DNA from 2 places in the Clostridium kluyveri DSM 555 genome. Region 2 is predicted to be linked to the other one. Evidence: riboswitches for the same ligand, from Rfam matches in the RefSeq annotation. Region 2 holds a riboswitch; the other holds the start of a gene.
The links. Region 2 has a riboswitch for S-adenosylmethionine ahead of CKL_RS14215 (MetQ/NlpA family ABC transporter substrate-binding protein). Riboswitches for the same ligand answer to the same signal wherever they lie in the genome.
Positions count from the first base shown of each region.

Region 1 (4,092 bases), 1.8 Mb from region 2:
AATGCTGCTTCAATTTTTCCCCATTCTACTTGTTCTATAGATGTCTCAATAATTCTAGCCAAAAGAGGTGATATTCCTATGGATATAGGTACAATAGCCGCCTTCATACCAAGTGTAGTCCCTACAATTAACCTAGCTAAGGGCAGTAAAACTACAATTAATATTATAGACGGAAGAGATCTTATTGCATTTACTATAGTAGCTAATATCTTATTTAACCTTTCATTCTCCAAAATATGTCCTTTTCTAGTAACAACAAGAATAATTCCAAGTGGCATTCCTATAAGTAAAGCTATACTGCCAGCTATAATCACCATTTCTATAGTTTCCGATAATCCCTTTAGAACAAATATTTTAAAATCATCAATCATATTACCCCCCCTCCAGCGCATTCCGAATTCACACTGAGATTTGCCATTATTTTAACAAATTTTTTTGCAGTATTACTTTTAGGATTCAAAAATACTGAATTTGTGCTTCCTGTTTCTACGATACTGCCGTTTTCAATTACTGCCATATTATTGCATATATATTTAATAACATCTAATTCATGAGTTATAAGTAATATAGTTAAATTCAATTTTTTATTTATATCTCTTAAAAGTTCCAATATAGAATAGGTAGTTTGTGGATCTAAAGCAGAAGTAGCTTCATCACTTAATAAAACATCTGGTTCATTAGCTAGAGCCCTTGCTATACCTACTCTTTGCTTTTGACCTCCACTTAGTTGTGCAGGATAAAAGTCTACTTTATCACTTAGTTCCACTAAATTTAATATTTCATACACTCTATTTTTTATTTTTTCTTCAGAGTAACCAGCTATTTTTAAAGGGAACGCTACATTTTTATATACATTCATTGAATCAAATAAATTAAAATCTTGAAATATCATTCCAATTTTTTTTCTGGCTTCTCTAAGCTCAGCTTTATTCATAGCCACAATATCGTTATTTCCAATAAATATACTTCCAGAAGTAGGTTCTTCAAGTCTGTTCAAGCATCGTATCATAGTAGACTTTCCAGCCCCACTAAATCCTATAATGCCAAAAATATCTCCTTTTTCAACTTTAAGATTTATATCCTTTAAAACTTCAACTTTACCCTTAGATGTATTAAATGTTTTATTTAAATTTCTTATATCTATCATATAATCGGTCTTTACCCCCTTACACCCAGCATTCACCTATATACTTCTTATTTTAATTTAAATAAATATATCAAAACAAAAAAGACTAAATCTTATACTTTATAAAGTTAAGATTCAGTCTCCAGTTTTTCTGGTCAACTTTTAGATTGATTAAATTATAAAAACTCAGGGGGTAAATCCCTGAGTCTACATCCTCAATGATTACCTCATCTTTCAGCTACAATGCTGCAGGATTTAGCACCAATACATTACATAATGCTGGTTGCCGGACTTCATAGGGCCTTTCCCTCCGCCTCTCTTAATAAGTTATGATATTTAATATTGTAGTAATTAGTATATCAGTGCTTAGATATATTGTCAATATTTTTATAATATAAAATTTAACAACTTTTAATTTACTGAAAATAGAATAATTTTATTTATCTTTGGGCAAAAAAAATTAAATTCATAAAATTTCAAAATTTACTTTACAAATGCATTTTTTTTTGATAAATTATTTATGTGAAATAATTCACAAATATAACTTATAAGGGGGACTTATCATGAATTCAAATGAAATTCAACACATCAAAATCGCTAACTGTGATCCATCCGCATTGGGGCTATTTGGACTTGCTGTTGTAACTTTAGTAGCTTCCTCTCAGAAACTTGGCATCACTGAAGGCACTTCTTTTGTAATTCCCTGGGCAATATTTTTAGGTGGCTTTGCTCAATTATTTGCTTGTATTAATGATTCCAAAAGGCAAAATACTTTCGGCACAACAGCTTTTGGAGCTTTTGCACTATTCTGGTTTGCAGTAGGTATGTCATGGATGATTAACGCCGGTACATTTGGACAAGGTCTTGCAGAGGCAGTAGATCCAAAACAGCTAGGTTTTGCATTTATAGCATATTTAATATTCACCATATTTATGACCATAGGTGCAGCTGAGACTAACAAGGTATTATTTTCAGTTTTCTTTTTTATAATTTTCTTATTTATAGGACTGTCACTCAATTCTTTTGACATTTTGCCAGAGTTTTCCCATAAGCTGGCAGGAATTGCAGAATTATTGGCATCACTTACAGCTTTTTACGGTTCTGCTGCTGCTGTATTAAATCCTCACTTTGGAAGAGAATTCTTACCTATAGGAAAACCTTTTGGTATATTTAAAAAATAACATTATAATTAAGTTTACAAAAGGATGTATATTTAAAAATACATCCTTTTTAAATATATTCTTCTATTTTCTCTGTTTCCAGATTGAATCCATCTATAACCATATCCTCCTTAAGTTCTATTAGCAAACATTTCTTCCCAAATCTGTTCACTACCTGTTTTACAGCGCTTAAATCTCTTGGACTTATTGTTATATTAGTATTTTCATTTTCTATCTTTATAGATTTACTCTTAAAATCCGGTATTACATTTCTAACCTTAAATTCATAATCTCCGCCACACACTTCTTCAAAAGCGCTTTTAACTACTCCTGTATTTTCAACTCCACTTTCCTCTAACAATCTAGTTACTTCATTTATATCTAAAATAGGCTCTTCTTCCTCACCTTCAAATTTTTCATTTATCCTTTCGTATATATCCTGAACTATGTCGGGCTTTATTTTTCCTCCTAATGAAGTTCCTAAAATAGCATTAAAGTTTTCCTTTTCCTCTAAAGCTGTAGGTTTAATATTACACTCTAATATTTTTTCTACAAAAATATTGTTTATATTCTTTGATTTTGAAGAATAATAAATTATCCTATTTACATCTACATATTGAAGTGTAAAGCTTGGAAACATAAATCCTTCTATAGGGGAATTTAAATTTATAATCATGTCTAATGCAGAATTAGGTTTAAATCTCATCTCCGCATAATCAAATTTTAACATCCTTTTAGGTATTTCTACCTTATTTACACTACATAATATAATATCAATAGCTTGTACATATTCATATAAAGATTCCTTTTCTCTCTTATCAGAACTATAATATTCTGCTTTTGTAAAACTTATAACTACATCCGTATCATAATTATAATTTTCACAAATTTTATTCACTATTTTATCTACATATTCATTTATTCTTTCCTTTGAATTTAAAGCTCCATATAATACATGCTGTGTATTTTCCTCTGATTCTTCTTCACTCATATTTTTAAAATCCAATTCAAATATTTTAGAATCAAGATTTCCTGTAAGCACTTTCTTAAAATTATTTAAATAAAGCTCTCTCTTTTCCACTTCCATCATTTCAAAATATTCCAGTTCTCCTGTTATTACTTCTCCATTATCTTTTTTCAAATAAACACTATAAACTTCTTTAATCTTAAGCATATAACTTCCTAATTTAAATTCTTTCCTTATATTTGATAAATCCTTTTTATTCATAAAACCTCTCTCCACTCTATTTAAATCAAGTAATTCCTGAGTTCAGGTGAAATTTGCATATGGAGAGATGATTGCCTCCATATGAACCTTATTAACAGTATTCTTAGTGTCTTTAGCACTTAGAATACGTTATCCTTTAGGGGAAGAACTTGTAAAGGCATGCAGCAGTACTTATCTCCCTTTAAGAAGATGTAAATATTAGGTAATCGCCGCCTTCACATAAAAATAATATTTGTTTTACCTTTTGTACATTTATACATATTTTACCATAGCATAATTTAATTTACCAGTACATTTTATCATAATATTACATCAAAAATGATTTTTAGATTAAAAATATAATATAATAAGCACTCACTGTAAAGAATTACTATAGTGCAAACATAGAATTTTTGGTACAATATACATACGCTAGGTAGAACTTTATATATTAATACAAAATTTAAGGAGAAATAATACTATGTTTTGTTATAACTGTAAAATAGAAGTGTCCGATAATGCCGTTTTTTGCCATAAATGTGGTGCTAGATTAAAAAGAGAAGACACTGAAATAAATTCAAACAGTGATACCATTCAAG
Region 1 is NC_009706.1:816,230-820,321, reverse strand. Features, by position in the region: gene CKL_RS04040 (methionine ABC transporter permease) at 1-371, opposite strand, end outside; gene CKL_RS04035 (methionine ABC transporter ATP-binding protein) at 368-1,147, opposite strand; SAM riboswitch class I at 1,351-1,455, opposite strand; gene CKL_RS04030 (acetate uptake transporter) at 1,690-2,307, shown strand; gene CKL_RS04025 (DUF4317 domain-containing protein) at 2,357-3,514, opposite strand; gene CKL_RS04020 (FxLYD domain-containing protein) at 3,975-4,092, shown strand, end outside.
Region 1: another riboswitch for S-adenosylmethionine. It lies ahead of CKL_RS04035 (methionine ABC transporter ATP-binding protein); the one in region 2 lies ahead of CKL_RS14215 (MetQ/NlpA family ABC transporter substrate-binding protein).

Region 2 (4,092 bases):
ATTATATCCTGTTTCTTCTTTTAGTTCTCTTACAGCACTTTCAAATAAACTCTCATTTTCTACCAGTCCCGCTGGAAATCCAATGACATACTTATCAACTGCAGGCCTGTATTGTTTTATAAATATATATCTGTTAGATGGTACCAGCTTACTTATTATTATAACCGTGCTTGTAGTATTTGTTCTCTCTATACTCTCCCACTTTAGAAGTTCATTTTCTTTTCCTAGATAAGTAATTTCTTCCATTCTAACCCATTTACCTTCATATAATACTTTTTTTGATACTCTTTCCATTATACATATCCTCCTAATTTTTGGATTTCTTCTCCAATTATCATAAAACCCTTTTTTATATTCTCTTTACTAACTCTTGAAAACCCCAGCCTTAAAGTATCCTGTCCCTTATCATCTACATAAAATACATCCCCTGGAGTGAATATAACTTTCCTTCTATAACATCTAGCTAAAAGTTCCCTTGAATTTATGTCTTTTAATTTTATAAATATATGCATTCCCCCTTCTCCCAGTACTTCTCTATTTTTTATATACTGTTTTGCACATTTTAATGCAAATTCATATTTTTCCTTATACACTTTTCTGGCCTTTTTTATGTATTTATCAAAATTGCCGCAGTTTAAGTAATCATAAAAAATTGCCTGATCAAGGGAAGAAGTATGAATATTCCTGCTTCTCTTTATGCTCTCTAAATAATCTATAAGTATCTTGTCACCCAATATCCACCCTATTCTTATTCCTGGAAACAATATCTTTGAAAAACTTCCTATGTATATAACACTATTACCAGAGCCACTAAAAGCAGCCATAGGGGATACATGTGCTCCAAAATATCGAAGCTCCTCATTAAAACCATCTTCAATTATAGGTATATCATGATGTTTAAGTATATTATATATAGAAACCCTTTTCTCCGGTGACATCACAATACCTGTGGGATTATGATAGGAAGGAACAAAATAAGAAATTTTAAATTTATTTTTTTTTAGCTCCTTTTCAAGCATATTTAAGTTAACCCCGTCTCTTTCCATATCTACCCCTGTTATATTAAGTCCATGAAGCCTCATAATCTTAATTGCAGTATTATGAGTTGGATTTTCACATATTATACCATCTCCCTCTTTTGTAATACAGGATAACACCAAATCAAACCCTTCTGTAAAACCATTGGTTATGAGTATGTCTTTTTCCTGTATATTTACCCCTTTATTTTCCATATATTTCAATAGATATTCAATAAGAGGTTTATATCCCTTTGCATATCCATAATTTAAGACTTTTTCTCCTTCTATAGCCATTCTGTTTAAAAATGCCTTTTTAAATTCATCTACATTAAATAAACTTTCATCAGGAGCTATGCTTTTAAAAGATATCATTCCCTTTTGCCATTTGGCTTCATGTTTAATTATATCTAATTTTTCTGAAAGTCTGCCATAATTATTTATTTTACTCTCCCAGGATACCTTCCATTTCTCTTGAAAATCCACTTTCACATTTGAGACGAAAGTTCCTCTGCCCTTTTTCATGTATACAAAGCCTTCATCCTGTAAAAATTCGTAGGCACACATTATGGTATTTCTGCTTACATTAAACATGGACGCCATTTCTCTGGTAGAAGGGAGCTTTTCATCTCTTCTAAGAAGTCCTTTTAGTATCATATCTTTAATATAATCTTTTAACTGTATATATACAACCCTATCTTTATCTATTTTAATATTAGAGAACATAATAAATTTCACCTCAAATATATTTTTACACAATTACATAAATAAATAAAGAATAATACCTGTTTAAATGTTTAAAAGATATTATTCTCTATTCTATGAGGTGGTTTTAGTTAAAATTATCTATTTTCCCCTAAATTTATTTGGGTTTTCAGCATCAAATTCACTTAAAATGCAGGAACTATACTCCCTTTGTAATTTTCATTTATAAATTTTCTAATTTGTTCATCATTTACAGCTTTTGCTAATGCTTTTATATAAGGTTTATCCTTATCTTCCTTCTTAACTGCGATTATATTGGCATAAGGTGAATCTTTTGACTCTATGGCAATGGCATCTTTAGTTGGATTTAAATTTGCCTCCAATGCATAATTTGTATTTATAACTGCCCCATCCACATCTGCTAGTATCCTTGGAAGCTGTGGTGCATCAACCTCCTGTATATTTAAATTCTTTTTATTTTCAGTTATATCCAGTTTTGATATTGTATCCCCATCTTTTACTTTTATAAGTCCTTCTTTAGCCAATAATTTTAAAGCCCTAGCTCCATTTGTAGCATCATTTGGTATGGCAATTTGCGCTCCATCTTTCAACTCACTTAAACTTTTAATTTTACTTGAGTAAAATCCCATTGGTTCAATATGAACTTTAGCAACGTAAACTAAGTCTGTATTGTTCTTTTTATTAAACTCTTCTAAATATGGTATGTGCTGAAAGAAGTTTGCATCTATTTCCCCTGACTGTAATGCCTTATTTGGAGTTACATAATCTGTAAACTCAACTATTTCAAGATCATATCCTGCTTTTTTCAGTATAGGCTTAACTTTTTCAAGTATTTCCTTGTGAGGTTGTGGAGATGCCCCTATCTTTATAGTAGTTTTATCCTCACTTTTACTTGTACTTCCTTCACTTTTCTGTGTTCCACATCCAACTAATGCAAGAACAAATATTAATGATAAAATAACTGTTAGTACCCTTTTCATTCTTATTCCCCCTTATAATATTAAATTAAAAACAAATAAAACTCGAGGATAACCTCGAGCTAAAAACCTCAAACTATCCCCTATCTTTCAGCTTAAGCTGTAGGAATTAGCACCAATGTATTAAAAAACAATACTGGTTGCTGGGCTTCATAGGGCCAGTCCCTCCACCGCTCTTGATAAAGCTTGTATTAAATTCATAACTTACAGAATAAATTATAACACACAATAAAATAATGTCAATACCATTTTTTTAAAACCACTATCCCATATAAATACCACTGTTGTGGCTCTTTAACATTTAAATGAAAATGTATATTATTATATTAAAAGGCCCAATGCCTGAAAATAAAGTTCATTTTGGAGGAATTATGATATGAAAGTAGGAATTATAATGGGTGGGATATCTTCAGAAAGAGAAGTTTCCCTAAATTCAGGAAAATCCATAATAAACTATATGGATAAAAATAAATATGAAATAGTACCTATTGTTATAGATAAGAAAAATGATGTATTTGAAAAAGTAAAAGATATAGATTTTGCCTTTATTGCTCTTCATGGCAAATTTGGTGAGGATGGTATAATACAATCCGTTTTCCAAACCATGGATATACCTTATTCAGGCTGCAGCCCCTTAACCAGCGGCATCTGTATGGATAAGGACATAAGTAAGAAACTGCTATATTCTGCCAATATAAATACAGCAGAATGGATATGTATAAAATCCATAGAGAATATTGATTATGACTACTTAGAAAAGATGGGGTATCCTGTAGTTGTAAAACCAAATTCCGGTGGTTCAAGTGTAGCAACTACTATAATAGAAAAGAGTGAAGATATAGAAGAAGCTGCTCGTCTTGCCTTTAATTACGATGAGGAAGTTATGATTGAAAAATATATAGAAGGAGACGAAATAACTTGTTGTATATTAGACGGAACTGCCCTACCCATACTTGCCATAAAACCTAATAAGGGTTCTTTCTTTGATTACACTTCAAAATATGCAGATGGCGGTTCTGAAGAAATAGTAGTAGAATTTGAAAAACCACTTCAAAGTAAGATTGAAGAAATATCCCTAAAGTGCTGGGAACTATTCAAATGCAAAGGCTATGTCCGAGTAGACATGATATTAAAAGATAAAGTTCCCTATGTACTTGAGCTTAATACTCTGCCGGGACTTACAAAAAATAGTCTTTTCCCAAAAAGCGCTAATGGGGTAAATATATCCTTCACAGAACTATTAGATAAAATAATTCAATGTTCTATGTAAAAAAATTTTTTCATCAGGGGAATACAATGGTGTTTTCCCCTGGATTACCACTTTAATGTGCATCCTGTTTTGTGTTCAAATTCTAATTTTACAGAATCCAAAT
Region 2 is NC_009706.1:2,971,867-2,975,958, forward strand. Features, by position in the region: gene CKL_RS14205 (NUDIX domain-containing protein) at 1-294, opposite strand, end outside; gene pdxR (MocR-like pyridoxine biosynthesis transcription factor PdxR) at 294-1,742, opposite strand; gene CKL_RS14215 (MetQ/NlpA family ABC transporter substrate-binding protein) at 1,907-2,722, opposite strand; SAM riboswitch class I at 2,800-2,905, opposite strand; gene CKL_RS14220 (D-alanine--D-alanine ligase) at 3,096-3,989, shown strand; gene CKL_RS14225 (MBL fold metallo-hydrolase) at 4,034-4,092, opposite strand, start outside.